Regions from separate parts of the Streptacidiphilus albus JL83 genome, predicted to be linked through region 2. Evidence: riboswitches for the same ligand, from Rfam matches in the RefSeq annotation. Region 2 holds a riboswitch; each other region holds the start of a gene.
The links. Region 2 has a riboswitch for cyclic di-AMP ahead of BS75_RS47080 (glycoside hydrolase family 16 protein). Riboswitches for the same ligand answer to the same signal wherever they lie in the genome.

Region 1 (6,977 bases), 5.0 Mb from region 2:
CCAGCTCGCCCCCCACCACCCGGTGTCGGTGCGGGAGTTGGACGTCGACTGGGTCGCCTTCTCGGGCCACAAGCTGTACGCGCCCTTCGGCGCGGGGGTGCTGGCCGGCCGCAGCGACTGGCTCGACGCCGCCGAGCCCTACCTGGCCGGCGGCGGCGCCAGCCGCACCGTCGCCCGCGAGGCGGACGGCTCGGTCGCGGTCGAGTGGCACCAGGGCCCGTCCCGGCACGAGGCCGGATCGCCGAACGTCATCGGCGCCTACTCCATCGCCTCCGCCTGCCGGGCGCTGACCGAGGCCGGCTTCGACCGGCTGGTCGCCCGGGAACAGCAGCTGATCGCCCGGCTGCGGGCGGGGCTCGCGGACATCCCCGAGGTGCGGGTGCTCACCCTGTTCGGGGACGCCCACCCGCGCGTCGGCGTGCTCTCCTTCGTGGTCCAGGGCTGGAACAGCTCGCACTTCTCCGCCGCGCTCTCGGCCGAGTACGGCATCGGCGTCCGCGACGGACTGTTCTGCGCCCACCCGCTGGTGCGCACCCTGCTCGGCGGCGAGGAGGCGGCCCCGTCCGAGTGCGGGGCCCCCGAGGCCTCGCTGCCGGGGGAGCGCAGCCTCAACGCGATCCGGGTGAGCTTCGGCGCGGGGACCCCCGACGAGCACGTGGAGCGCTTCGTCGCCGCCGTGCGCGAGCTGGTCACCCAGGGCGCGCAGTGGGCCTACCGGACCGAGGGCGGGCGCTGCGTCCCGGACACCCGCCGGGTCTGACCGCCCGCGGCCCTCGCGGCCGGCCTGCTCAGCCGTCGAGCCCCAGGGCGAAGGCGGCGTCCAGGTCGTGCCGCGAGTAGGTGCGGAAGGCGATGTGGGTCTCGGTCTGCTCCACGCCGGGCACCTTGTTCAGCAGGCCGGGGATCACGTCGGCCAGGTCCTCGTGCGCCCGCACCCGGACCATCGCCACCAGGTCGTAGGTGCCGGTGACGGAGTAGACCTCGCTGACGCCCTCCAGCGCCGCGATGGTCTCGGCGATCTCGGGGATCCGGTCGACACTGGCCTTGACGAGCACGATCGCGGTGATCACTGGAGGGTCTCCTGGGACGGTGGGAGGGACGGTGGAAGGGCGGACGGCCCAGCGTAGCCGCGCCGTCGGCAGTAGAGCAGCCAGGCGAAGAGGAAGCCCCCGGTGAAGCCGATCAGGTGCGCCACGTACGCCACGTCGGGCTGCCCGGCGGCGGCGCTGCGCACCGAGAGGGCCTGGATCGCGAACCACAGCACCAGCACCAGCCAGGCCGGGAACCGCAGCGGCAGGAACAGCAGCAGCGGGATCACGACGGTCACCCGCGCCCTCGGGTAGAGCCGCAGGCAGGCGCCCAGCACCCCGGCGATCGCCCCCGAGGCCCCCACCAGGCTGACCGTGCCGTTGGCGCCGTGCTGCTCCACCAGCGCGTAGCCGTAGGTCGCCAGGTAGCCGACGGCGACATAGAAGAGGAGGAAGGAGAGCCGTCCCATCCTGGCCTCGACCAGGGTGCCGAAGACGTACAGGAAGATCATGTTGCCGAGCAGGTGCACCCAGCCGGCGTGCACGAACATCGCGCTGAGCACCGAGAGCGCCGGGACGCCCAGGGACTCCCCGGGCCCGGCCCGGTTGTCCAGCAGCTCGCGCGGGACCACTCCCCAGTGCTGGTAGTAGGCCGCGATCGCGGCGGCGCGGTGCGCGCCCTCCCCGTACAGCGGGTCGAGCCCGGAGACCGGCCCGATCAGGAACACCACGCTGTTGACGGCGATCAGCAGACAGGTCACCAGCGGCAGCCGGCGGAGCCGTCCGTCCGTCCCGGCGGTGGCCGCCGTGCGCAGCAGGCCGGTCGCGCGCAGGGTCCACGGGCGGGCGGGCGGGGGTGCGCCGGAGAAGGGGAGCATGTCCCAAGCATTCCTTGACCGGACAAAAACGACACCGTCGGCTGCGGCGTGTGGGGGACGGTGCCGCACCGTCACGGGGAGGCCCTAGGGTTGCTCGGGTAGCCGTGTCCGGCCTGCTCCGGACGCCCCGCGAACCGAGAGGACGCCCCATGTCTGTCCCCCTGCCCACCGAGGGGACCCGGTGGCGCTGCACCCTGTGCGGCAACCTGACCCGTTTCGACGTCACCCGCTCCTCCCGGGTGGTCGAGTTCGTCCACCTCGACCTCGCCGGCGAGCCCCGGGTCGAGGAGCAGGAGGTGCTCAGCGAGACCGTCGAGTCGGTGCGCTGCCGCTGGTGCAGTGCGGTGGACCAGATCGAGTTGGTCGACCGGCCCGGCGCCGAGGCCGAGGCGGCGGCGCAGGCGGCCCGGACCGAGTAGGACAGCGGGTTCGAGCAGTGGCGGAGTGACGACTGGGGGGCGGGACGGGCGAGAATAGGTCAACGGGCCGGTGCGGCCCGGCGACCGGATCGGAGTACGGGACGTGGTGGAGAGAGCCAGGGCGGACGCCGCCGAGGGCCTGGGAGGGCCCGACGGCGCGGCGCCGGTCCCTGCCGTGCCGGCCGGCCCCGGCGCGGATGCCGGGGCCACAGCGGACGCCGGGGCCACTGCGGACGCCGGGCCCGCGGCGGAGACCGCCGCGCCGCCGGAGGAGCAGCTCGACCGCCCGCTGCCGGAGGGCGTGCGGCGGCGGGTGGTGGGCATCGCCGCCGACGCGCTGGCCGCCGTCCCCTCCGCCGAGCTGCCCGCCCGGCTGCGCCCGTACGCCAAGTTCACCCCGGTCCAGCGGGCCCGGCGCGGGGCGACCGCCATCGCCGCCGCGCTGGAGGCCGAGCCGCAGTTCCGGCTGCGGATAGCGGACCGGGTCCGGACCGGCCAGCCGGACCTGGTCACCGCGCTGGAGTCGGGCCTGGTCCCGGCGGCGGTCGACCCCCAGGACGTCGCCGCCGTGGCCTACCTGCTGCGCCCGGCCGGCTGGAGCAAGCTGGTCGCGGACGCGGGCGAGGAGGTCGAGCGGGCCGAGTCCGAGGGCGCCGCCGCCGAGTCCGCCCGGCTGATCGAGAAGCTGCAGGCGGAGCTGTCGGCGCTGCGGGAGACCACCCGGGCCGAGTCCGAGCGGAGCCGGATCGACCTGGAGGCCGCGAAGAAGGACGGCGACGCGCTCCGCCGCAAGCTGCGCAGCCTGGAGGCGGACACCAAGCGGGCCGAGGCGGCCACCCGCAAGGTGACGGCCGAGCTGGACGCGCTGCGCTCCTCCGGGGCGACCGAGCGCGGCTCGGCCGACAGTGAGCTGCGCCGGCTGAAGCACCGGCTGGCCGAGTCGGAGGCGGCACTGGAGGCGGCCAAGCGGGCCTCCCGCGAGGGGCGCAGCGCCGAGGACATGCGGCTGCGGCTGCTGCTGGACGTGGTGCTGCAGGGGGCGCAGGGGCTCCAGCGGGAGCTGGGGCTGCCACCGCTCTCGGGCCGTCCGGCGGAGTCGGTGGAGGCGGTACGGCCGGTCACGGCCTCGCCGCACGACGTCGCCCGGCGCGCGCTGGACGCCGACGACCCGGCGCTGCTGGACCAGCTGCTCCAGCTGCCGCTGGTGCACCTGCTGGTCGACGGCTACAACGTGACCAAGACCGGCTACCCCTCGCTGCCGCTGGAGAAGCAGCGGGCGCGGCTGCTGAACGGCCTGTCGCTGCTGGCGACGCACAGCGGGGCCGAGGTGACCTGTGTCTTCGACGGCAAGGACCTGGACGCGCCGGTGCCGATGGCCCCGCCGCGCGGGGTGCGGGTGCTGTTCAGCCGCTCGGGGGAGACGGCGGACGAGCTGATCCGCCGACTGGTCAGGGCGGAGCCGGAGGGCCGCCCGGTGGTGGTCGTCTCCACCGACCGGGAGGTGGCGGACGGGGTGCGGAAGGCGGGCGCCCGGCCGGTGCCCTCGTCGATGCTGCTCAGGCGACTCGTACGCACCTGATAGGTCAATCCCGACATTTGACGTATATGCAGACTGTTTTCGCCCCGAGGGCGACAGATTGAGCCGGTCTCACTAGTCTCTGCTCTCGAACCTCTGTCCTGACGATCGCCCGGCCGGGTGACACGGGGGTTCCCGTCCTCGTCCTGGGCGCCGCATCGGGGGATGCGCCATGTCGCCGAGCGACGGTTGCCGGAAGGGAACCGAGCCTCCGTGGCCTCACACCGCCGCCCCAAGCAAGCCAGCCGTGCCCGCGTGACGGTCCTCACCGCGGCCGCGGCCACGGCCGTGGCGCTCTCGGCGCAGGCCGCGGCGCAGGCTGCACCGACGCTCACGCTGAGCCAGGCGAAGAGCGAGGTGGCGGCGGACCGCCAGGCGGCGGACGTGGCGACGCAGAAGTACGACGACGCGCAGAGCCAGCAGCAGGCGATCCAGCAGAAGGTGACGCTGCTGCAGAACGAGATAGCCGCCCAGCAGGCCTCGATCAACAAGGAGCTGTCGCAGCTCGGCGGCGAGGCCGCGGCCCAGTACCGGGACGGCGCGGTGGACCCCGCCGTCCAGCTGATGCTCTCCTCGGACCCGAGCGCCTACCTGAACCAGGCCTCGGCCCAGGGCGAGGTCGACTCCACCCAGGCCGCCCTGCTGTCCAATGTCACGGCGGCGGAGGCCATCCTGGCCCGGGAGAAGGCCGAGGCCACGGCCGAGCTCCAGCAGCAGCAGGCGCTGCTGTCCACCATGCAGTCCACCAAGGCCACCGCGCTGGGCAAGCTCAAGTCGGCGCAGGCGGTGCTGGACGCGCTCACCCCGGCCGAGCAGGACCAGGTCGGCGGGGGCGGCGGCTACGGCACCATCGCCCACAACGGCAGCACCATGTCGCCGAGCCAGGTCGACCTCTCCGGCATCTCCTCGGCCGCCGCCACGGCCATGCGGGCGGCGCTGAGCAAGGTCGGGGTCGCCCCCTACGTCTGGGCCGCGGCCGGCCCCGACTCCTTCGACTGCTCGGGCCTGGTGATGTGGTCCTACGCCCAGGCCGGCATCCAGCTCCCGCACTCCTCCTACGCGGACGAGTCGGTGGGCAGTGCGGTCTCGCTCTCCGACATCCAGGTCGGCGACATCGTGGTGCTGGAGAACGGCGCCCACGTCGGGATGTACGCCGGCAACGGGATGGTGGTGAACGCCCCCGAGTACGGCTACACCGTCTCCATCATGCCGATCAGCGACTTCGGCGGGATCGTCGCCATCCGCCGGGTCTGAACCCCTCCGTCGAGTCCGGGCGGCCGCTTCCCCCTCCGTCCCACAGTGTGACGTGCGCCACAGCGATTGTGACTGCTGTGGCGTTCCGTCCTTTTTGGTCCGGATGTCGTGGGCATACGGTCATACTCCGACTGCGTACCGTACGGGAGTCGGTACCCCTACGAGTCATCAAGAACTTCTTTCTTCCAATGATTTGAACGGATCACGGTTGGGTCACTAGTGTCGACTCCCGAACCACCGCTGAATCGACCGCCCACCTCGGGTGGCGGCGGGGTTCCCGCCGAGTCCGAGGCGTGGCAGGGGTGCGCAGGGCACCCGTCAGGGGAGTGCCGACAACTCGGAGCCGGGGAACCACTCGTTCCTCGGGGTGAATCGACGTCAGGCCGGTGTGGTTGCCGGTGAGGCGTTGTAGGGCGATCTTCCAGCCCGAACCCGTCAGCTCACCCGGTAGGCGGATCGAGGAAGAAGGAGCTCGCCTTCGTGGCGTCCCATCGTCGTCCCAAAGCGCCCAGCCGTACCCGGGCCGTGGTCCTCACGGCCGCCGCCGCCACCGCAGTGGCGATCTCCGCGCAGTCGGCAGCGCAGGCGGCGCCCAAGCTGACCCTGGACCAGGCCCGGAGCGAGGTGGCGGCGGACCGGCAGGCGGCCACCACCCAGGGCGAGCAGTACAACCAGGCCCAGGGCGAGCAGCAGGCGATCCAGCAGAAGGTCTCGCAGCTGCAGAACGAGATAGCGCGCCAGCAGGCCGCGGTCAACGCGCAGTTGGCGCAGTTGGGCGCCCAGGCGGCGGCCCAGTACCGCGACGGCGCGTTCGACCCCTCCATGCAGCTGATGCTCTCGTCGGACCCGACGGACTACCTGGACCAGGCGTCCACCCAGGGCGAGCTCGACGCCACCCAGGCCAACCTGCTGGGCAGCGTCAAGGCGCAGCAGACCGTCCTGGCCCGGGAGAAGGCCGAGGCCACGGCCGAGCTCAAGCAGCAGCAGGCGCTGCTCGCGCAGATGCAGAAGGCGAAGTCCAGCGCCCTGGCGAAGCTCGCGGCGGCGCAGAGCGTGCTCGACTCGCTCACCGCGGCCGAGCGGGCCCAGGTCGCGGCGAGCGCCGGCGTGGGCGGCGGCGGCACCAAGGCCGGTGGCGGCACGACGGCCGGTGGCGGCACGAGTGCCGGCGGCAACGGCGGCAGCGGCTCCGTGGGCGGCATCAGCCTGGACGGCATCTCCAGCGCGGCGGCGACCGCGATGCGGGCGGCCATGAGCAAGGTCGGCAACGCGCCGTACGCGTGGCAGGGCTCCGGCCCGAACGAGTTCGACTGCTCGGGCCTGGTGATGTGGGCCTACGCCCAGGCCGGGATCACGCTGCCGCACTACTCCTACTCCGACGAGACCGAGGGCAGCCCGGTCGCCTCGCTGGCCGACGCCAAGGTGGGCGACATCATCGTGCTGGAGAGCGGCGCCCACGTCGGCCTCTACGCCGGCAACGGCATGCTGCTCAACGCCCCGGAGTACGGCTACGACGTGTCGGTCCAGCCGATCAGCTGGTTCGGCCAGATCGTCGCGATCCGCCGGTTCTGAGGGATCTGACGAACCGTTCCACCAGTGGCTCCGCCCCGGGCTCCCCGCCCGGGGCGGAGCCACTGTCGTCCCGTCATGTGACAGATGGCACACAGATAACGACAGTCATGGTGATCTGACCGTTTTGGCCGTCATGTCGTCGGCGTTCGGTCATAGAGTGACCTCGGTGCGTAAGGTGTCGGCCGGTTGATCGGTCGGCCGTCGCCTTTTTGCTGACAATGATTTGAACGGATCACGGTTGGGTCACTAA
Region 2 (10,736 bases):
ATGCCGGCCAGCTCCCCGGTGCCGCTGCCGGGCACGATGGTGAAGAACTCCGCCGAACGGTCACTGCCGGAAGTCGTCGCCGAGTGGGCGAAGTTCAGGGTGCCCTCCAGGCCGTTGACCGAGCCCTCGAAGGACTCCATCGCCACGTAGGTGCCGCAGCCGCTCTCCTGGTCGAAGGCTGCGGTGAACAGGGTCGAGGCCCGCCCGGTGATCTCGCCCTCGAAGGCCTTCTCCATCGTCGCCACGCCGACCGGAGTCCCGGTGGCGACGGCCGGCTTGGGCTCCAGCTCGGTGGGGACGAAGGACTTCACGGTGAACGTTCCGGCGGCTCTCATGCCGTAGATCGTAACGGTGCGAACCGACCGGTTGCGGCAACTCACCGGGCGCGAAAAGCCGGTGGCGCGCCGTCGGACCGTGGTCGACGGGGCGCGCTCAGCCCACCCCGGCCACCCTGCCCTCCGCGCCCGCGCGGGGCATCCCGTCGACGCTCAGGCAGATGCCGAAGACCCGGTCGTAGCCGGTCCAACCGTTGACGCGGCCACGATTGTTGCTGATCTGCACCCGCCGGCGGGCCGGGTCCACCGCCGAGACCAGGTGCAGGTAGACGGTCCCGGCCACGCGGGCGAGGACGATGTCGCCGACCACGACCCGCGCCGGGTCGGCCGGCGCCACCACGACCTCCTGCCGACTGCGGATCAGCGGCACCATCGACGATCCGCTCGGCCGGAAGGCGACGGTCGCGCCCCCGGCCACCCGCTGCGCCAACGCGTCCAACATGCCCATCCGCCGATCCTGCCCGATCCGGCCCGCTCACCGCGACGCGATTTCCGCCGAGGACGGCGACGGTCGGCTTCGGTCGGCGACGGTCGGCGTCGGACTACGATCCGGGGGTGGAGCAGCGGATCGGGATCATAGGTATCGGGCGGATGGGGACTCCCATCGCCGCCCGGTTCGTCGACGGCGGGCTGGCAGTGGCCGTTCACGACGTTCGGGCCGAACGCGAACAGGCCGCGCGGGACTGCGGCGCCGAGTGGCGGCCCTCGGCGTGCGCGGTGGCGGCCGACGCGGAGGTGCTGATCACCGTGCTTCCCGGGCCGGCCGAGGTGGCGGCGGCCGTGACCGAGGAGGTGCTCGCGGCCCTGGCTCCCGGGGCGACCTGGATCGACATGTCCAGCAATGCGCCCGCCGCTGCCGCGCCGCTCCGCGAACGGGCGTCGGCGCGCGGGATCGGGGTGCTGGAGGCGCCGATCGGCGGCAGCCCGGCCGACGCGGCGAGCGGCTCGCTGCGGCTGTTCGTGGGCGGGGACGGCGAGTTGCTCGCCCGCCACCGGGCGCTGCTGGAGCTGGTCGCGGACCCTCGGCGGATCGCCCTGGTCGGCGGCCCCGGCGCGGGCTACACGGTCAAGCTGCTGATCAACCTGCTCTGGTTCGGCCAGGCGGCGGCCACCGCCGAGGCCCTGCTGCTGGGACAGCGGGCCGGTGTCGACCTCAACGTGCTGCGCGACACCCTCGCCGAGAGCGCGGCCGGCAGCGACTTCATCCGCCGCGACCTGTCGTCCCTGTTCGCCGGCGACTACCTCGCCTCCTACCCGCTGGACCGCATCCACGACCAGCTCGCGGTGGTGGCCTCGATGGCTGCCGAACTCGCGACGCCGCACACCATCACCGAGCGGGTACGCGGTCTCCATCAGGAGGCACTTGAGCGCTACGGCCCGGTCGACGGCGAACTCCTCGCGGTCGCCCTGCTGGAGGAGCAGGCGGGCACCCGGCTGCGCGGCTGAGCACACGTGCGAACGGCCGGTGCTGACCGGAAAACAGTGGCAGAATTCCGTCAGCGAACGATGAACTCACCCTGCGGCAAGAGGAGTTCCCACCGTGGCCGGCTCATCCGCACAGCTCTTCGCGCAGATCTCCGACGCCCTTCCGCCCGCCAGGGGCGGGATCTCGCTGCGCCGGGCCGTCGTCCTGGGCGGCAGCGTCGCCGGGCTGATGGCCGCGCGGGTGCTCAGCGAGCACGCCGAGGAGGTGGTGATCGTCGAGCGCGACGGCACGGCCGGTACCGGCGGCCCGCGCCCCGGGGTGCCGCAGGGCAGCCAGGTGCACGCGCTGCTCCCGGCCGGCGTGGTCCAACTGGAGCGCTGGTTCCCGGGGTTCGCCGCCGAGGCGGTGGCCGCCGGAGCGGTGACCCCGCCCCGGGACGGCTCCCGCGAGTGGTTCTACACCGACGGGCGACGGTGGGTCACCGCGCCGATCGACCAGGACTGGACGGTCCTGGTCAGCACCCGTCCCTTTCTGGAGGCCCTGATCCACCGCCGCACCCTCGCGGTCGGGAACATACGCCGGGTCACCGGCCTGGCCGAGGGACTCGACTTCGACGGGGACCGGGTGGTCGGCGCCCGGTACACCCCGTTGGGCTCGGACCAGCAGGTCACTCTGGAGGCCGAGTTGGTGGTCGACGCGATGGGCCGCTCCAGCCGGCTCGGCGACTGGCTGGACGAGAGCGGCTGGGAGCGTCCGCCGATGCGACGGATGCCGATCAAGTTGAACTACGCCACCTCCGTCTTCCAGCACGACGGCGCGGTAAGCGAGGCCTGGAACGTGGTCTCGACCGCCGCCGCCGACCCGGCCGCTGGCAGCCCGCCCCGGATCGGCGGGGTGATCCTGGTCGAGGACCACCGCTGGATGGTGCTGGTGGCCGGCTACGCCGACGACCGCCCCAGCCGGGACGCGGTGGAGTTCGGCAGGCGCTGCCGCGAGGACTTCCCCCAGGTGTTCGGCGACATCGCCGAGCGTGCCAAGCAGGTGAGCGAGGTGGTGACGTACCATCAGGCCGACAGCAGGCGGCGGGACTTCCACGAGCTCCGACGGTTCCCGGCGGGGCTGGTCGCGACCGGTGACGCGGTGGCCTCGTTCAACCCCGTCTACGGCCAGGGCATGACCTCGGCCATGCTGCACGCCTCCTGCCTGTCGGCCTACCTGCACGCCCCGCGCACCTCCCTCCGCGAACCGGCGAGCGGCTACTTCGAGCAGGTGAAGGTGGTCGTCGACGCCGCCTGGCAGGTCTCGACCTTCGCCGACCTGGAACTGCCGCACGTGGACGGGCCCTACCCGCGCGGCTACCGACTCATCCGGTGGGTGGGTCGGCTGCTCTTCGAGCTCGCGGTCACCGACGCCGTCATCAGCGAGCGGGTGGCCCGCACCACGACCATGCTCGCCCACCCCGACTCCCTGGCCAGCCCCCGGCTCCTGGCGCGCGCCCTCCGCCTCCGGCTCTTCCGCCGCGCGCCTGCCGCGCCCGCCGCCGATCCCGATGCCTCGGCGGCGTAGGCGCAGCAGAGGCAGGTGAAGGGTGGTGCGACCGGGATCTGAGATGCTCGGGGGATGACGGAGCACCAGGCGGAACACGGATATCTGCTCGACAACCAGCAGTCGCAGGCGGTGATCCGCTTCGGTGCCCTGGGCGAGCTGTTCGACCCGGTGACCTTCAGGCATGTGGACCGGCTGGGCATCGGCGCCGGAATGCGCTGCTGGGAGGTCGGGGCGGGCGGCCCCAGCGTGCCGGCCGGGCTGGCCCGGCGGGTGGGCCCGGGCGGGTTCGTGCTGGCCACCGACATCGACCCGTCCTGGACCGCGCCGGAGGAGGACGCCGGGGCCGGGACGGTCGAGGTGCTGCGGCACGACGTCGCCGCCGACCCGCCGCCCTCCGGCGGCTTCGACCTGGTCCACGCCCGGCTGGTGCTGGTCCATGTCGCCGACCGGGAGGAGGCCCTGCGCCGGATGGTGCAGGCGCTGCGTCCCGGCGGCTGGCTGCTGCTGGAGGACGCCGATCCGGGGCTGCAGCCGCTGCTCTGCCCGGACGAGTCCGGACCGGAGCAGCGGCTGGCCAACCGGCTGCGCTCGGGCTTCCGCGCGCTGATGGCCGAGCGCGGCGCGGACCTCGCCTACGGGCGAACCCTGCCCCGGGTACTGCGGGAGTCCGGCCTGGAGGAGGTCCAGGCCGACGCCTACTTCCCGATCACGTCACCGGCCTGCACCGTGCTGGAGGCGGCGACGGTCCGGCAGATCCGGTCCCGGCTGGTGGCGGCGGGCCTGGCCACGGAGGAGGAGGTGGACCGCCACCTGGCGAGCGTCGAGACCGGGCGGCTGGACCTGGCGACCGCCCCGTTGGTCTCCGCCTGGGGCCGTCGCCCGTCGGCGTAGCCGCGCGGACGCCGGACCCGCGCGCCGGGCCCGCGCGCCGGGCCCGGACGCCGGGCCCGGACGCCGGGCCCGGACGTCGGGTGCAGCCCAGCGTGACCAGCCGGGCCCCCGCCGTCGGCCTCGATCACCGTGCCGGTCGGATTGGCGCCGCCACCCAGCGGCTGGTGAGCGACCCGGGGCCGGCGGCGACGACCGGCCGGTTCTTCGACCGCACCCGGGACACCCGCGCCGCCGCCCAGGCGTACGACCCCCGGGCCCGCGCCGAGCTCTGGAACCGGAGCCTCGCGCTGGTCGGCCACGCCGATCTGGACTGGGCGGAGAGGTCAGCCGTAGACGCGGACGTAGTCGGCGGCGAAGGTGATCGGCGCGCTGCCGGTCGGGGCCGGGTGGTACTCACCCGCGCTGACCGAGAGGCTGAGGATCAGGTACGCGGACCAGTTGGCGCCGACGCCGGTGCCGTCCGAGTAGACCTTGGTGCCGTTGACGTACCAGCTGACCGAGTTGGCGCCGTAGTAGGTGCCGATGGTCACCCACTTGCCCGGGGCGATCGCGTTGGCGTCGGTGTAGTAGTCCTGCGCGGGGTTCACATGGTTGGTGAGCTCCAGCAGGTTCGGGTTGTCGGGGTGGTACTCGAAGGAGTCGATCTCGCCGTTGCCGTTCTTCCAGGTCCACAGCGCGGGCCAGGCGCCGGCGGCGGTCGGCAGCTGCACCCGGGTCTCGACGTACTCGCCGGTCTTGACCTGGAAGCCCTGGGTCGAGCCCTCGGTGGTGAGCAGACCGGTGTTCCAGGCCGTCTTGCCGTTCTCCAGGACATGGGTGGAGGGCGTCGCGGTGAAGGTGGCGACGCCGTTGGCGACGCTCACGGCCGAGGGGTCCAGCCAGTCGAGCTTGTTGTCGTTCGGGTTGTGGTTGCCGTACTGGAACGAGGTGGTGGTGTCGCCGACCCAGGTCGATCCCCAGGCGATCGGGCTGCTGAAGTCGTCGGACCAGATCAGCTTCTGGCCCGCGACGGGCGAGCCGGAGGTCGCGGTCGCCGGGGGAGTGGCGGGCGCACTCGGGGTGGGCGTGGGCGTGGGGGTGGGCGTGGCCGGCGCGGTCGGCTTGGTGGTCGCGGCGGGCGCGACGGTCAGGGTGTGCGAGGCCAGGTTGTGCCAGGCGCCCGCAGTGTCCTGCCAGAAGCCGAACTCGGTGTAGGAGCCGGCGGGCAGGGTGCGGCTGCCGGTGGTGATCGAGACGCCGGCCGGGCAGATCCGGACGTTCGAGGCCGAGCCGGGGAAGTCCAGGTTGTCGCCGGCCTTGTCGCGAACGCCGACGCCCAGCGTCTTCGCGGTGAAGCAGGACTTGGCGTGAACGGTGAGGCCCGCGGTGGTGGCGACGCCGGCCGTCATCGACGTCGGGGTGAGCCGGTCCTGGGTGACGGTGGGGGCGGACGCGGTGGCGGCGACGGCCTGTCCGGCCAGCGGGACGGCGATCAGTGCGGCAGCGCCGGCGGTGGCACAGAGGCGCGCGGGTATGGCAGGGAGACGCATGTCGGTGTTCCTCGTGACACGCCTGCGAGGTGAGCTGTCGGGTTCGGGCCTGAGGAAGCCCGGCCGCCGGTGGTGCGGCTTCACCCCGAGCCGTGGGCCGCGGCGCCCTGCGGGCGGTGCGGCGACGGCGACTTACCTGGTTCCCCCGCTCCTGTCCGATTCGGTGCTCGACAGCCCGCCGGCGGGTGGACAGGATTCGGCGTCCCGGCGGCGTGGTCCGCCCACGGCGGAGTATGCAGGGTAGGCAGACGAGTCCCGCCCGGACAATGGGTTGTGCCCGGTCTCACATCGGGACGGACCGGGGCGGATCGGACGAACCACGCGGATCGGTGAACCCTTGTACGAGCATGTCGTCGGTCCGGTCGGACAGTTGGACATCCTAGTGACGTGCGCCCGTCATTGGCCTAGATTCCGATGGGCATGAACGCACGGCGGCGCCTCGGGAGAGTGCCGCCGACCGCACCCCATCGAGCACCAAGGGAGCCGTCACCATGGCCGACACCGCACCGTCCGCCCCGCTGTCCGGTCCGCCGCCCGCGCCGGCGGTCGGATTACCCGTGATCACGCCGACCCGGGTGGTCTGCGGGATCCTCCTCCTCGCTCCCTTCGTGGCCCTGTTCTGGGTCAACTCCTATGCCAGGCTGCGGCCCGCGTTCATCGGGATCCCGTTCTTCTACTGGTACCAACTGCTCTGGGTGATCGTTTCGGGCGTCTTCACCGGCGGCGCCTACCTGCTGATCCGCCGCGAGGAGGCCCGCCGCCGGGCGGACCCGCCCCCAGGGGCCGGCAACGGCAGCAGCGGCGCCGACGGCGGCACCGACGGCGCGCCGACCGAGGGGGCCGGACGATGAGCCGACTCACCATCTCGGCGGCCGGGCACACCAACGCCGTCTCGCTGACCGTCTTCATCGTGCTCTTCCTCGTGGTCACCGTCGTCGGCTTCCTCGCCGCCCGCTGGCGCCGGGCCGAGAACCCGCTCCACCTGGACGAGTGGGGCCTCGGCGGACGCGGCTTCGGCACGATCGTCAGCTGGTTCCTGCTCGGCGGCGACCTCTACACCGCCTACACCTTCATCGCCGTCCCCGCCCTGGTCTACGGCGTCGGCGCGGCCGGCTTCTACGCGGTGCCCTACACCATCCTCGCCTGGCCGCTGGTGTTCCTCTTCCTGCCAAGGCTCTGGTCGGTGGCGCGCAGCAAGGGGTACGTCACCCTGGCCGACTTCGCCCGGGGACGCTACGGCTCGCGCTACCTGGCGCTCGCCGTCGCACTGACCGGGATCCTGGCGACGATGCCCTACATCGCACTGCAGCTCGTGGGCATCCAGGCCGTGCTGGACACGATGGACATCGGCGGCTCCAGCGGCTTCGCCAAGGACCTGCCGCTGCTGCTGGCCTTCGCCGTGCTCGCCGCCTACACCTACTCCTCGGGGCTGCGCGCCCCCGCGCTGATCGCGTTCGTCAAGGACACCCTGGTCTACATCGTGGTCCTGGTCGCGGTGATCTACATCCCGATCCGGCTCGGCGGCTACGGCCAGATCTTCCACGAGTCCGCCGCGGCCCTGGCCAAGACCAGCCCCGCCACCGGAAAGCCGCGCGGTTCGCTGGTCACCGGACCGAGCGCGCAATGGGCCTACGCCACCCTGGCGATGGGTTCGGCGATGGCGCTGTTCCTCTACCCGCACTCGGCGACGGGGCTGCTGGCCGCCAAGAGCCGGAACACGGTCCGCCGCAATCTGGCGCTGCTCCCGGCCTACTCGCTGATGCTGGGACTGCTGTCGCTGCTCGGCTTCATGGCCATCGCGGCCGGCATCGGCAAGGGCGTGACCGGCTACAACGCCCAGTTGGCGGTGCCGCAGCTGTTCGCCAGGATGTTCCCCTCCTGGTTCGCCGGGGTGGCCTTCGCCGCCATCGGCATCGGGGCGCTGGTCCCGGCGGCGATCATGTCCATCGCCGCCGCCAACCTGTTCACCCGCAACGTCTACCGGGAGTTCCTGAAGCCGGACGCCACCGCCGCCCAGCAGACCCAGGTCGCGAAGCTCGCCTCGCTGGTGGTGAAGCTCGGCGCCCTGGGCTTCGTGCTCGGGATCGACAAGCAGTTCTCGATCAACCTGCAACTGCTCGGCGGCATCTGGATCCTGCAGACGTTCCCGGCGATCGTCAGCGGGCTGTTCTCCAAGTGGCTCCACCCCTGGGCACTGCTGGCCGGCTGGGCCGCCGGCATGGCCTACGGGACCTGGACCGCCTACGGCGTGGCCGCCGCCGGGAAGCCGCACTCGCACTTCGGCGGCAGCTCGGCCACCATCCCGCTGATCGGCCAGATCGGCTACGTCGGGGTGACGGCCTTCGTGCTGAACCTCGCCGTCGCGGTGGTCGGCACCCTGCTGCTCCGCGCGTTCAAGGCGCCCGGGGGGCGGGACGAGACCGTTCCGGCCGACTACCAGCTGGGCCTGGCCCCGGAGCCCGCATCACCGGTCGGCTGATCCCGCGCCGCCCGTCCCCGCCGTGTCGGCGCGGGCCGGGCGGCGCGGGCGGTCAGGCCGCGTCGGCGCCGACGCGCGGGCGGAGCCGGTTGCCCACGGCCACCAGGATCAGGGTGAAGACCACGAACACCACCGTGACGATCACCGACCAGGTGGTGACATGGGCGTAGCCGCCGGGCTCGCGCGGGTCCAGGAAGTCGTACGGGTACCAGCCGACCATCGGGCCGCGCAGCAGGGACACGGCCAGGTACGCCAGCGGGAAGACCAGCCAGGAGGAGGCGCGGCCGAGGGCGATCCGGGCCTTCGGCGGCAGCAGCAGCCAGTCCAGCAGGAGGGCGACCGGCATCACCCCGTGCACCACGTCGTTCTGCCAGACGATGGTCTGCGCGTCGATGGTGTTCGACAGCAGCGTCCAGAACACCAGCCCGGTGATGATCAGGTAGAGCGCGGACGCGCCGCGCAGCAGGTCGGGCACCCCGGGTCGGCCGCGCAGCAGGGCGACTCCGCCGGTCAGCAGCACGGCCGCGCCGAAGAGGTTCGACAGGTTGGTGAAGTAGAAGATGAAGTTGCCGCCGTCGTGGTCGTGGACGTCCCGGTCCAGCCCGACGGCCAGGGCGATCAGCGCCAGCAGTCCGAGCGCGATCCGGAGTACGCCGACGAGTGTGTGGTTACGTGCCATGGGGGCAAGGTACAGACCGTCGCCGCCGGGCGCTACCAGTAAGTAACGTGGCTGCCGGTGCCCTCCTCGGGGCGGGGGCACAAAAATCCCACAAGATTGCCCGCTAGGGTGCGGCCGACGTGTGCGGGTCGTCGCGGTGGTCCAGAGACGGGTGGGCAATGCAGCAGGAACGGGTTCTCGGGGGTCGGTACGTGCTGGAGCGCCTGCTGGGGCGCGGCGGCATGGCCGAGGTCCACCTGGCGCAGGACACCCGGCTCGACCGCCCGGTCGCGGTCAAGGTGATGGGTCCGGGGATGGCGGACGACCCCACCTATCTGGCGCGCTTCCGGCGGGAGGCGCAGTCCACGGCCTCGCTCAACCACCCCGCCGTCGTCGCCGTCTTCGACAGCGGCGAGGACACGGTCGACGGCGCGCTGCTGCCGTACCTGGTCATGGAGTACATCCACGGCACCACCCTGCTCGACCTGCTGCGCCTCGGCCAGGGGCAGCAGGGGACTGCCGGGCAGCCGCCCGCCACCGGGCTGCCGGTGCGGCGGGCCCTGGAGCTGACCCACACGGTGCTGGACGGCCTCGCCCACGCGCATGCCCAGGGCATCATCCACCGGGACATCAAGCCGGCCAACGTGATGGTGACCGAGGACGGCGCGGTCAAGCTGATGGACTTCGGCATCGCGCGCCCCGTGCAGGACCGGGGGATGACACTGACCGATCCGGCCATGGTGATCGGGACCGCCGACTACCTCTCGCCGGAGGCGGCGCGCGGCGAGAGCGTGGACGCCCGCGCGGACCTCTACTCCGTCGCCTGCCTGCTCTTCGAACTGCTCACCGGTCGGCCCCCGTTCGTGGGGGAGTCGGCGCTGGCGGTGGGCTGGCAGCAGATCTCGGCGGAGCCGCAGCCGCCTTCGGCGTTCGCACCCGCCGTCCCGCGCTCCTGCGACGGTTTGGTGCTGCGGGCCCTGGCCAAGGACCGGGAGCTGCGCTTCGCCGACGCGGCGGCCATGCGCACGGCGGTGGAGCAGGAGTTGCGGCAGCTGGACGCGGCCTCGGCGGCCACCGGTACGGTCGGCGGTCCGGCAGTGACCGAGGTGCCGGCCGGCGGCCCGACCGTCCAGTTGGGCGCCCGGGCGGCGGGGCGCGGCGCGGCCCGGGCGGCCGAGCGCGAGGAGCGGGCCGCAAGCCGCCGGACACCCCGGCGCCGGACCCGCCGGGTGCTGCTCGCGGTGGCCGGTGCGGTCGTGCTGATCTCCGGGGTCGCGGCCTACCAGGTCGCCGGCTCCGGGGGCGGATCTGCCCCCGGGGCCGGCTCCGGAGCCAAGTCCGGTTCGGCCGTCGGCGGCTCGGTGGCGGGCGCGGTCACCGGCACCCACCATGAGCTGGCGCCCGATCTGACCGGCCGCTCGCTGGCCGGCAGTCGGGCCGTGCTGCGCGAGCACGGCCTGCGGGTGGCCGGCGTCGGCCTCGGCGGCTGCCCGGGGACCTCGGTCGCCGCGCATCGGGTCTGCGCCCAGGTTCCGAAGCCGGGCACGGTCGTCGACGACGGCGCCGGAGTGCAGATCACCCTCTCCACCGGGCCCGGCGCGGCCACCGGCTGACGGTCGCCCTGGACTCGATTGTCCTGGACTCGGTTGTCCTCGGCTCAGTTGTCCTCGGCCATGGCGCGGACCAGGCTGGCCGGTCGCATGTCGGTCCAGTTGGCCTCGACGTGGTCGAGGCAGGCCTGGCGTCCGTCGGGGCCGTGGGCCACCGTCCAGCCGGCCGGGACCTCGGCGAAGGCGGGCCAGAGCGAGTGCTGGTTCTCCTCGTTCACCAGCACCAGGTAGGTGCCGTCTGCGTCCTCGAAGGGGTTTGC
Region 3 (10,736 bases), 5.9 Mb from region 2:
AGCAGGGAGTCAAGCAGATCCATGGCAGTGATCCTCTCCTCCGGGCCTGCTCGGCCGCCATGGCGAAACCTGCCAGAAGATCGCCCGGATGGTTGCAGAGTTGCCGCAGAAGTCCGACAACACCCGGTTGCCGGAGGTCCGGGGCGACGGACGCGGACGCCTCTCATCCACTCTTCATCCACCCCTGTGGGTTCGGCCCATGATCGCGCCCTAGACTCTGCGGAATGAACCTCAGGGGGGAGCACCGCGCCGCGGCCGACCAGCCGTCCCGGGCCCGGTTGCCCCGGACCGCCTCGCTGCTGCTGGTCCTGGCCGTCGGTGCGACGGCCGCGACCTGGGCCGAGGTGCACTACGCCGGGGCCGGGCAGGTCGTCCAGTCGGTGACCACCAGCAGCACCTCGCAGGACGACGTCCCGCAGGCGGCCGACGGCAGCGCGGTCCCGGCCGGCAGCATCTCCTCGCTGCGGGTCGACGACGTGCTGCCGGCCGAGGTGTCCGAGGCGGCCACCGCCACCAGCCCCGGGGGCTACAGGGCCGAGCGCTACCAGGGCCACGCCGGCAACGACTGCACCGCGGCCTTCACCCTCTCGGCGCCGGTCACCGCGAGCGGCGACTGCAACGGCTTCCTGACCGCCGACTACGTCACTGAGGACCACAGCCTCTACAGCTCGGTCACGGTCTTCTTCTACCCGGACCGCGCCTCCGCCGCCCACGCGGCCGCCGCGCTGAACTCCGCCTCGGTCGCCCAGGCCGTGGTCTTCCAGCAGCCCGGGGGCGGACTGCCGCAGCTGGCCGCGCAGGGCTCGCCCTCGGCCACGCCCTCGGGTGCCGCCCCGGTCACGGCCCCGCTCCAGGGCCAGCAGTCGTTCCAGACGCAGGTGGAGGCCGTCGGCAGCGCGGTCGACGTGATCCAGAGCGGCTACGCGACCGGCGTCACCCCGGCCCCGAACGCGCTGTCCACCCCGACCTGGTACCTCGCCTACCTGGTGGGCTCCCGGCTCGTCTGGGAGTGACCGACGTCCCGTCGGGCGCCACCGGCGGGGACGTTAGGATCGGCCGCATGGAGCAAGCACCACCCCCGGCGGCGGCTGAGGCCGCGGCAGCACCGGCCGACTGCACCCTCTGCGGGGAGGCCACCGAGGTCCCCGCCGAGCAGCCCGGCGCCCAGCTCTGCCCGCGCTGCGCCTGGCAGCAGCAGCAACGCGACTGCTGCAGCGGATGAACGCCACCGGCAGCACGCCCCACCCCGACCCCTTCGGCTGGCTCGACGCCGCCGCCGCGGCCCGGCGCGACGCCGGGCTGGTCCGGGTGCTGCGGCCCCGGCCGCCCCAGGAGGACCTGCTCGACCTGGCCGGCAACGACTACCTCGGCCTGGTCCGCCACCCCGCGGTCACCCGCGCCGCCGCCGACGCGGCGCTGCGCTGGGGCGGCGGCGCGACCGGCTCGCGGCTGGTCACCGGCAGCACCGCGCTCCACGCCGAACTGGAGGCCGAACTGGCCGAGTTCTGCGGTGCCGAGGCCGCGCTGGTGTTCTCCTCCGGCTACACCGCCAACCTCGCCGCGCTGACCGCGCTCAGCGACGCCGACACCCTGATCGTCTCCGACGCGCTCAACCACGCCTCGCTGATCGACGGCTGCCGGCTGTCCCGGGCCCGGGTGGTCCGCGCCGCCCACGCCGACCCGGAGGCGGTCCGGACCGCGCTGGCGGCGCGGACCGAGCAGCGGGCCCTGGTGGTCAGTGACTCGGTCTTCTCGGTGGACGGCGACGCCGCACCGCTGACCGGGCTCGCCGCCGCCGCCCGCGCCCACGGTGCGGCGCTGCTCACCGACGACGCCCACGGCTTCGGGGTGCTCGGCCCCGGCGGCCGGGGCGCGCTGGCCGCCGCCGGCCTGGCCGGCGCGCCGGACACGCTGGCCACCGTGACGCTGTCCAAGGCGCTCGGCTCCCAGGGCGGGGCCGTGGTCGGCCCGCGCCGGGTGATCGAGCACCTGGCGCAGTCCGCCCGGACCTTCATCTTCGACACCGGCCTCGCCCCGGCCGCCGTGGGCGCGGCGCTCGGCGCGCTGCGGCTGCTGCGCGCCGAACCGGAGCGCGCCGCCCGCGCCGGGCAGGTCGCCCTGGCCCTGGCGGACGGCCTGGCCGAGGCCGGGCTGCCGGTCTCCCGGCCGCAGGCGGCCGTGGTGTCGGTGCGGGTGGACTCCCCGGTCGCGGCGCTGGCCTGGGCCGGGGCCTGCCGGGAGAAGGGCCTCGCGGTGGGCTGCTTCCGGCCGCCGTCCGTCCCCGACCGCTGGTCCCGGCTGCGGCTCACCGCCCGCGCCGATCTGACGGAGGAGGAGATCGGCTTCGCCGTCGACGTGATCGTCCGGACCGCGCCGCTGGTGTGACGGCCGGTACGGGCCGCCGGGGTGACCGGCGGCCCCGGAGGGTGACGGCCGCTCCCGAGGCGTGGGCAGGCCCTCGACCTTTCCGGCCGCCGAGGGTTTGATGATCGTATGACCGAACCGATCCGCTGGGGCATCCTCGCCACCGGCTCCATCGCCGACTCCTTCGCCCACGACCTCCAGCTGCTGCCCGACGCCGAACTGGTCGCCGTCGGCTCCCGGAGCGAGTCCTCCGCCCGCGCCTTCGCCGACCGCTTCGGCATCCCCCGCGCCCACGGCAGCTGGGCCGGACTGGCGGCGGACCGGGGGGTCGACATCGTCTACGTCGCCACCCCGCACCACGCCCACTACGAGGCCGCCCGGCTCTGCCTGGAGGCCGGCCGGGCCGTGCTCTGCGAGAAGCCGTTCACCCTGAACGGCGCGGACGCCCGCGCCCTGATCGACCTCGCCGCCGAGCGCGGGACCTTCCTGATGGAGGCCATGTGGATGTACTGCATCCCGGCCGTCCGCCGGATGCTGGAGCTGGTCGCCGGGGGCGCGATCGGCGAGGTGCGCACCGTCCAGGCCGACTTCGGCCTGCCCGGTCCGTTCGAGCCGAGCCACCGGCTGCGCGACCCCGCGCTCGGCGGCGGCGCCCTGCTCGACCTGGGCGTCTATCCGGTCTCCTTCGCCCAGCTGCTGCTCGGCGCCCCGGACCGGGTCGAGGCCTGGTCGGCGCTCACCCCCGAGGGCGTGGACGCCAACACCGGCCTGCTGCTCGGCTACGCCTCCGGCGCGGTGGCCACGCTGAGCTGCGGCATCGTCTCCGGCACGCCGGTCCGAGCGGTGGTCTCCGGCGACCTGGGCCGGATCGAGCTGCCCGCGCCGTTCTTCTGTGCCGAGGAGCTGCACCTGTACCGGGGCTCCGAGGACGGGGCGGCGCCGGAGGTGCTCTCCGTGCCCCGCACCGGCCTCGGCTACGCCCACGAGGCGCAGGAGGCCATGCGCTGCCTGCGCGCGGGGCTGACGGAGAGTCCGCTGGTGCCGTGGCGAAGCACCCTGGAGGTGATGGCGACCCTGGACGCGGCCAGGGCCCGGACCGGGGTGCGCTACCCGGGGGAGTGACGGGTCATCTGATCCGGCCGTACCAGACCTCGCTGGTCCAGATCCGCTCCAGCCTGACGTAGGCGCCGGGGTGCGGCGAGTGCCAGATCCGGTTGTTCCCGGCGTAGATCCCGACGTGGTAGACGTAGTCGCCGTCGTGGAAGAAGACCAGGTCGCCGGGGCGCAGACTGCGCCGGGAGATGTGTTCGACGCTGTCGTACTGGGCCTGGGCGGTGCGCGGCAGCCGCCGGCCGGCGTGCTTGAAGGAGTAGTACGTCAGGCCGGAGCAGTCGAAGGCGTTCGGGCCCTGGGCGCCGTAGATGTAGGGGTCGCCGTGCTTCGACGCGGCGATGGTGAGGGCTCTGAGCTCGATGGTGGCGGCGTCGGCCGGGGCGGCCGCGAGCAGGGTGCTCCCGGCCACGGCGGCCAGGGTCAGTGCGGCCGTGGCCGCCGCCCGCCAGCGGCCTGGGCCGCGGGTGGACCGGTTCGGGGCATGGGCGTGCTCGGAGGCAGTCATGCGGATCCTTCCGGAACCGCCTACGAAAGGTTCCCTGTCGGGTTCGGGATCCGAAAGCTGCCCGGCCACCGCAGTGGCTTCACCCCTAGGGACGGTTCACACCGTCCCGGCGTACCTGGGTCTCCCGCTCTCGCCTGTCAGGTGTGTGCGCACCTGGCGCCCGACCGGTGGCGAGACTCGGCGTCCGGTCGGGCCGCCCCGCCGGGGTGGCGAGGACTTTGTGGCTCGGCCGACAGTATTGACATGCTTTTAGGCAATCTTCACGCTTCACCGGGATTCTGTGATTCTTGTCACCCCTGGTTTCCGGGCCGCCGAAAGAGTGAAACCGGCTCTGCTGAATGATCGGGTGTATGGATTTTCCAACAAGTCTGAAGAAGGCGAATTCTGGCCAGCTTCACGACTCTGACCTGCATAGTTGTCTGGAAAAACGAAAAAGCGGAGGGAAATCCTCCCCGGTGCCGGGTCACTCGAATGTGTGAGGTTCGGAATTGGCCCGGCGGCGCCCCCCGGACGGTGTAATTCCGGCTGCGCTCCGCCGTCGGGCGACCGCGCATAAGCCCGCGCCGCAGGCGCCCGACCCGGCGTGCATGAATTCGCGCCACATACCCGCCGCTCCGTCGAGCGCCCCCGCGCGCCGTCGGGCGCGCACCGACCCGGCGGGTCGCCGCAAAGCCGCCGACCCGCCGCGCCCCGCCCGTAGGCTCGCGCCATGACCATCGAGCGAGTACCGCGCCGCGCCGCGAGGATCCTGGTCCTGGACCCCGAGGGCGCCGTGTTCCTGCAACTCCACGACGACCCCGAGGTCGGCCTGCACTGGGTGCTGCCGGGCGGCGGCCTGAACGAGGGCGAGGACGAACTCGCCGGGGCGCTGCGGGAGACGGTCGAGGAGACCGGCTGGACCGATGTGGTGCCGGGGCCGGCGCTCTGGATCTGGGAGCACGACTACACCCGTCGCGGCGTGCCCACCCGGCAGCGCGAGGTGATCTTCCTCGGCTCCGGGCCGCGCCGCGACCCGGTCGGCGACCTCACCGAGTCCTTCGCCCACGACGGCATCATGACCTGCCGCTGGTGGACCCCGGCGGAACTGGCCGACTGCCCGGACCTGCTCTGGCCGCCGCGGCTGGTCGAACTCCTCGCCGAGCTGCGCCGCGAGGGCCCGCCGGCCCGCCCGCGCGACCTCGGCTACGTGCCCAACCCGCCCTGACGGACGGCCGCGGGACCAACGGCCCACGGCCGCGGGGCCAACGGCCCACGGCCAACGGCCGACCCGGCCTCGGCCCGCCGCCCGAGGCCGGGCCGGGCCCGCCGGGCCTAGCGTCGGTGGAGCACGACCCGCCACCGCCGAAGGGACCCGCCCATGCGCGCCATCCGACTCCACCAGTACGGCAGCCCGGAGGAGTTGGTGCTGGAGCAGCACCCCGATCCGGTGCCCGGGCCGGGGCAGCTGCTGCTCGCGGTGGAGGCCGCAGGCATCCAGTTCATCGAGACCCGGATCCGCGCCGGGCGGATGGCCGGGACGCCGCTCGCCCCCGCCGCCCTGCCCTGGGCGCCCGGCCGCGAGGTCGGCGGCACCGTGCTCGGGGTCGGCCCGGGAGCCGACCCGGCGCTGCTCGGCCGCCGGGTCGCCGGACAGGTTCCGGCCGGCGGCGGCTACGCCGACCGCGCGCTGCTCGCCGCCGCCGACGCCCACCTGCTGCCGGACGGCCTGGACACCGGCGAGGCGGTGTCGCTGCTCGGCACCGGCCGCACCGCCGTGGCGCTGGTCGAGACGGCCGCCGTCGGCCCCGGCGACACCGTGCTGGTCGAGTCCGCCGCCGGGGCCGTCGGGCCGCTGGCGGTCCAGCTCGCCCGGGCCGCCGGGGCCGCGCGGATCATCGGGCTGGCCGGCGGCGAGGCCAAGCTGGAGCTGGTGCGCGGCTTCGGCGCGGACGCCGCCGTCGACTACACCCGGCCCGGCTGGGCCGAGGAGGTCCGCGCCGCCGCGCCCGAGGGGGTCACCGTGGCCCTGGCCGGGGTCGGCGGGGAGATCAGCCGGACCTCCTTCGAACTGCTGGCCCCCGGTGGACGCTTCGTCGCCTTCGGCTTCTCCAGCGGGGGCTTCGCGCCGATCGACCCGGCGGAGGCGGCGGCCAGGCAGGTCACGCTGGTCTCCTACTTCGGCCCGGCGGTCGGCTCCAGGGGGCCGGCGGAACTGCGCCGGCAGACCGTGGTGGCGCTGACCGCCGCCGCCGAGGGACGGCTGCGCCCCTTCGTCGGCCGACGCTTCCCGCTGGCCGCGGCGGCCGAGGCGCACCGCGCCATCGAGGCCAGGGAGACCGTCGGCAAGACCCTGCTGGTGCCCTGACGCCGCCTCGGCCGGGGGTGCGGGCCGGGGCGTTACCCGGGGCGTGACCCGGGCTCAGCCCTGCTGCTGCGCTCCCGAACGGCGCTGCAGGTTGGCCAGGTAGTCGTTGTAGGCGTTGAGCTCCTTGTCGCCGTCCCGGTCCGCGGTGCGGTCCTTGCGGCGGGACAGCCGCTCCTCCGACTTGGCCCACTGGAAGGTCAGCGCGATCAGCACGATGAAGGTCGGGATCTCGCTGAACGCCCAGGCGAGCCCGCCGGCCATCTTCTGGTCCGAGAGCGGGTTCACCCCGAGCGAGGCCGCCGGGTGGGCGAAGGTCTGCACCATCAGCCCGGAGGACATCATCACCGCGATGCCGAAGAAGGCGTGGAACGGCATCCCGATGAACAGCTCCAGCATCCGCATCAGGTGGCCGGGGCGGTGCGGGCCCGGGTCGACGCCCATGATCGGCCAGAAGAACAGCATGCCGACGCCGAGGAAGTGCACCATCATCAGCTCGTGGCCGAGGGTGGAGCGCATCAGGAAGTCGAAGAGCGAGGTGAAGTAGAGCCCGTAGAGGCTGGCGATGAACAGCGGCAGGGTGAAGGCGGGGTGCGAGATCACCTTCATGTACCGCGAGTGCAGCAGCGAGACCAGCAGCTCGCGCGGGCCGTGCCCGCCCCGGCCGCCGCTGGGCAGGGTCCGCAGCGCCAGCGTGATCGGCGCGCCCATCAGCAGGATGATCGGCGAGAACATGGACAGCACCATGTGCTGGAGCATGTGCGCGCTGAGCATCTGCATGCCGTACTCCTCCAACCCGGTCGTGGTGACCAGGGCGACGGTGAGTACGCCGAGCACCCAGGCGACGGTGCGGCCGACCGGCCAGCTGTCGCCGCGTCGCCGCAGCCGGACCACGCCGGTCAGGTAGAGCCCGAGCAGCAGCACACAGCCGATCAGGAAGGGCCAGTTCGCCGAGGGGTGGAAGGCGAGGACCCGGGCCAGGGTCCAGGGCGGGAGGTCCTGCGTCATGCCCGGCATACCCGGCATGGAGCCCATCGGCGGTTCCTGCTTTCCAGCTGACAGCGGTGCGTCCTACCGGAACAGCGTAGAACTGTCCGGTTTGTCTCCCGGACGCGCCCCCCTGCCCGCGCGTCGGCACGGCGCCGTCCCCGGTGCCGCGCCCGGTGCCGACCGGGGCCGGCCGGGCCGGGTCAGCCGCGCGGGATCAGGGTGTTCTCGCTGGTCCGGCCGTTCAGGAAGTCGTCCACATTGCGCACCGTGGCCTCGACGATCTGGCCCACCGCCGTCCGGGTGAAGTAGGCCTGGTGCGAGGTCACCATCACCTGGGGGAAGGTCATCAGCCGGGCCAGGGTGTCGTCGGTGACGACCTCCAGCGACTTGTCGAAGAAGAAGAGCCCGGTCTCCTCCTCGTAGACGTCGAGCCCGACCCCGCCCAGCCGGCCCTCGCGCAGCGTCTCGACCAGCGCGGCCGAGTCGACCAGGCCGCCCCGGCTGGAGTTGACCAGGATCGCCTCGTCCTTCATCGCGGCCAGCGCCTCGGCGTCGATCAGGTGGTGGGTGTCCGGCAGCAGCGGGACGTGCAGGCTGATCAGGTCGGAGCCGGCCAGCAGCCGGTCCAGCGAGGTGTACTCCATGCCCAGTTCCAGGCAGGCGGGGTTCTCCGCCACGTCCCAGCCGAGCAGGGTGGTGCCGAAGCCGTGGGCGATCCGGGCGAAGCACTCGCCGATCTTGCCGGTGCCGACGACGCCCACGGTCATGCCGTGGATGTCCTGCCCCATCAGCCCGTCCAGCCGGAAGTCGAACTCCCGGGTGCGGTTCACCGCCCGGGTGGTCCGCCGGTTGACCGACAGGGCCAGCGTCCAGGCGAACTCGGCCACCGCGTAGGGGGAGTAGTAGGAGACCCGGGCGACGGTGATGCCCAGCTCCTCGGCGACCGCGAGGTCGATGTTGTTGAACCCGGTGGACCGCTGGGCGATCATCCTGGTCCCGCCCTTGGCCAGGATCCGCAGGGTGGTGGCGTCCAGCTGGGCGTTGACGCTGGTGCTGACGATCTCGTGGTCGGCGGCCAGCGGCGCGGTGTCCGCGTTCAGGAAGACGTCCAGGCAGTGGACTGCGTGGCGGCCCTCGAAGGCCCGCTCGATCAGGGGTTGCTCATCGGCCAGCACGCCGTAGGCGAGGATCTCCATGAAGGCCACGCTAAGCGAGGCGCGCCGACCCGACAATCCGGACAAAGCGGATGATGTCGGCGCGGCGCGCCCCGGACGGTCGAAAGCCGGACCGTCAGATGACCGTCTCGGCCTCGGCGTAGCGCTCGGCCGGAACCGTCTTCAGGTCGGCCACGGCCTCGGCCAGCGGCACCAGGTTGATCTGGGTGCCCTGGAGGGCCGTCAGATGCCCGAAGGCGCCCTTGTGCACGGCCTCGACCGCGTGCCAGCCGAAGCGGGTCGCCAGCACCCGGTCGTAGGCCGTCGGGGTGCCGCCGCGCTGGACGTGGCCGAGGATGACCGGGCGGGCCTCCTTGCCGAGCCGGTGCTCCAGTTCGACCGACAGCTGGGTGGCGACGCCGGTGAAGCGCTCGTGGCCGTAGATGTCCACGGTGCCCTCCTCCCAGTGCATGGTGCCGGGCTCGGGCTTGGCGCCCTCGGCGCAGACCACGATGGCGAACTTCTTGCCGCGCTCGAAGCGCTCGCGGACGACCTCGGTGACCCGCTCGATGTTGAACGGCCGCTCCGGCACGACGATGGCGTGCGCGCCGGCCGCCATGCCCGCGTGCAGCGCGATCCAGCCGGTGTGGCGGCCCATCAGCTCGACCACCATGACCCGCTGGTGCGACTCGGCGGTGGTCTTCAGCCGGTCCAGCGCCTCGGTGGCCACCGAGACGGCGGTGTCGAAGCCGAAGGTGACATCGGTGCAGGCGATGTCGTTGTCGATGGTCTTGGGCACGCCGACGATGGGCACCCCGCCGTCGGAGAGCAGCCGGGCGGCCTTCAGGGTGCCCTCGCCGCCGATCGGGATGATCCCGTCCAGGCCCAGTTCCTCGCAGTAGGCCTTGGCGCGGGCCACGCCCTCCCGGAGATGGCTGGGCTGCACCCGGGTCGAGCCGAGGATCGTCCCGCCCTGGGCCAGGATGCCGCTGACGGAGTCGAGGGTCAGCTCGCGGAAGTCGCCCTCCAGGAGACCGCGCCAGCCGTCCATGAAGCCGATGATCTCGTCGCCGTGGTCCACCACGCCGCGATGGACCACGGAGCGGATCACGGCGTTGAGACCGGGGCAGTCCCCGCCGCTGGTCAGCACACCAATACGCATCGCTTTGCAACTCCCGAGCAGAACCGGACGACCGGACTTTCGTACCCGATGACCACGCCACCGTACCGGCCCCGTTCCACTGGTGGTAGACGTGGATGTGGAGCCCGTGTGAAGGTGCGGCAATTCGGACTTTTTACCCCATCGCGATGATACCGCTCACCGACCTCCGGTCTGGTCGGGACGGACGCGGGAGCGGCGCCTTCGCCGCCCCGCGTGGGGCTGGGTGCTGCGAGCCCGTGCCGGGCCCTCGCGGGGGCGTCCCTGCCCCCGGGCTGGCGGTCCGGGTTGTTGTCCGGGTGCTGTCCGGGATCTCCGGGCTAGGCCGGCTGTTGGACGGCGTTGATGCGCTCGGTGCGCAGCGCGTCGTACCAGTGGTTGTCCACCGGCGGCAGCGCGCTGACGTCCAGGGCCAGTTTGATCAGCAGGTCCGCCACGACGGGGTTGCGCGCCATGATCGGTCCGTGCAGGTAGGTGCCGAAGACGGTGTCCCGCCAGGCCCCCTCGGTTCCGTCGCCGGTCCCGTTGCCACCGCCCACGGTGACGCGGGCCAGCGGGGAGACCCCCTGGCCCAGGTGGGTGACTCCCTGGTGGTTCTCGAACCCGGTCAGGGTCGGCAGGCCGAGCCGCGGGTCGGGTTCGGCGATCATGTCGCCGACATGGCGCTCGCCCTCGCCGCGGGTGCTCCAGACGTCGAGCAGTCCCAGGCCGGGGGCGCGCTGCCCGCGGTCGTCGATGAACTCGTGGCCCATGATCTGGTAGCCGGCGCAGACGCCGAAGACGATCGCGCCGTTCTCCACGGCCCGGTGCAGTCCCGGGTCCTGCCGCAGCCGCTCGCCGGCCAGCCGCTGCGGCCGGTCCTCACCGCCGCCGATCAGGTAGATGTCGCCGCTGGTCGGCACGGGCTGGTCGGAGCGGACGTCGATCCGGGCGACCTCCAGCCGGCGCTGGCGCGCCCGCCGCTCCACGACCAGCACATTGCCACGGTCGCCGTAGGTGCTCAGCAGGTCGGGGTAGACCCAGACCAGGCGCAGGGCGCTCTCGCTCATGAGTTCGGAATCCTCTTCGTCAGCAGCCGGTCAGCCGCGCACGTCGCGGCGCAGCTGCTGG

Region 1: linked by a shared signal. The riboswitch ahead of BS75_RS09340 (C40 family peptidase) and the one ahead of BS75_RS47080 (glycoside hydrolase family 16 protein) in region 2 are both predicted to bind cyclic di-AMP.
Region 3: linked by a shared signal. The riboswitch ahead of BS75_RS05330 (C40 family peptidase) and the one ahead of BS75_RS47080 (glycoside hydrolase family 16 protein) in region 2 are both predicted to bind cyclic di-AMP.

The regions. Positions count from the first base shown of each region.
Region 1 covers NZ_JQML01000001.1:2,154,950-2,161,926, reverse strand. The annotation lists gene BS75_RS09370 (aminotransferase class V-fold PLP-dependent enzyme) at 1-760, shown strand, start outside; gene BS75_RS09365 (Lrp/AsnC family transcriptional regulator) at 789-1,070, opposite strand; gene BS75_RS09360 (rhomboid family intramembrane serine protease) at 1,067-1,906, opposite strand; gene BS75_RS09355 (hypothetical protein) at 2,056-2,325, shown strand; gene BS75_RS09350 (NYN domain-containing protein) at 2,429-3,904, shown strand; gene BS75_RS09345 (C40 family peptidase) at 4,157-5,155, shown strand; cyclic di-AMP (ydaO/yuaA leader) riboswitch at 5,473-5,625, shown strand; gene BS75_RS09340 (C40 family peptidase) at 5,636-6,727, shown strand.
Region 2 covers NZ_JQML01000001.1:7,131,096-7,141,831, forward strand. The annotation lists gene BS75_RS31380 (DUF3224 domain-containing protein) at 1-335, opposite strand, end outside; gene BS75_RS31385 (S24/S26 family peptidase) at 433-783, opposite strand; gene BS75_RS31390 (NAD(P)-dependent oxidoreductase) at 891-1,781, shown strand; gene BS75_RS31395 (FAD-dependent oxidoreductase) at 1,876-3,327, shown strand; gene BS75_RS31400 (methyltransferase domain-containing protein) at 3,382-4,200, shown strand; gene BS75_RS47080 (glycoside hydrolase family 16 protein) at 4,524-5,729, opposite strand; cyclic di-AMP (ydaO/yuaA leader) riboswitch at 5,735-5,905, opposite strand; gene BS75_RS31410 (DUF3311 domain-containing protein) at 6,221-6,580, shown strand; gene mctP (monocarboxylate uptake permease MctP) at 6,577-8,208, shown strand; gene BS75_RS31420 (Pr6Pr family membrane protein) at 8,261-8,887, opposite strand; gene BS75_RS31425 (protein kinase domain-containing protein) at 9,079-10,479, shown strand; gene BS75_RS31430 (MbtH family protein) at 10,524-10,736, opposite strand, start outside.
Region 3 covers NZ_JQML01000001.1:1,219,658-1,230,393, reverse strand. The annotation lists gene bioB (biotin synthase BioB) at 1-23, opposite strand, end outside; gene BS75_RS05345 (hypothetical protein) at 225-1,013, shown strand; gene BS75_RS49145 (hypothetical protein) at 1,061-1,222, shown strand; gene BS75_RS05340 (8-amino-7-oxononanoate synthase) at 1,219-2,385, shown strand; gene BS75_RS05335 (Gfo/Idh/MocA family protein) at 2,494-3,486, shown strand; gene BS75_RS05330 (C40 family peptidase) at 3,491-3,982, opposite strand; cyclic di-AMP (ydaO/yuaA leader) riboswitch at 3,985-4,104, opposite strand; gene BS75_RS05325 (NUDIX domain-containing protein) at 4,692-5,186, shown strand; gene BS75_RS05320 (zinc-binding dehydrogenase) at 5,340-6,326, shown strand; gene BS75_RS05315 (cytochrome c oxidase assembly protein) at 6,381-7,340, opposite strand; gene BS75_RS05310 (2-hydroxyacid dehydrogenase) at 7,514-8,509, opposite strand; gene BS75_RS05305 (6-phosphofructokinase) at 8,604-9,629, opposite strand; gene BS75_RS05300 (type 1 glutamine amidotransferase) at 9,947-10,675, opposite strand; gene BS75_RS05295 (MurT ligase domain-containing protein) at 10,706-10,736, opposite strand, start outside.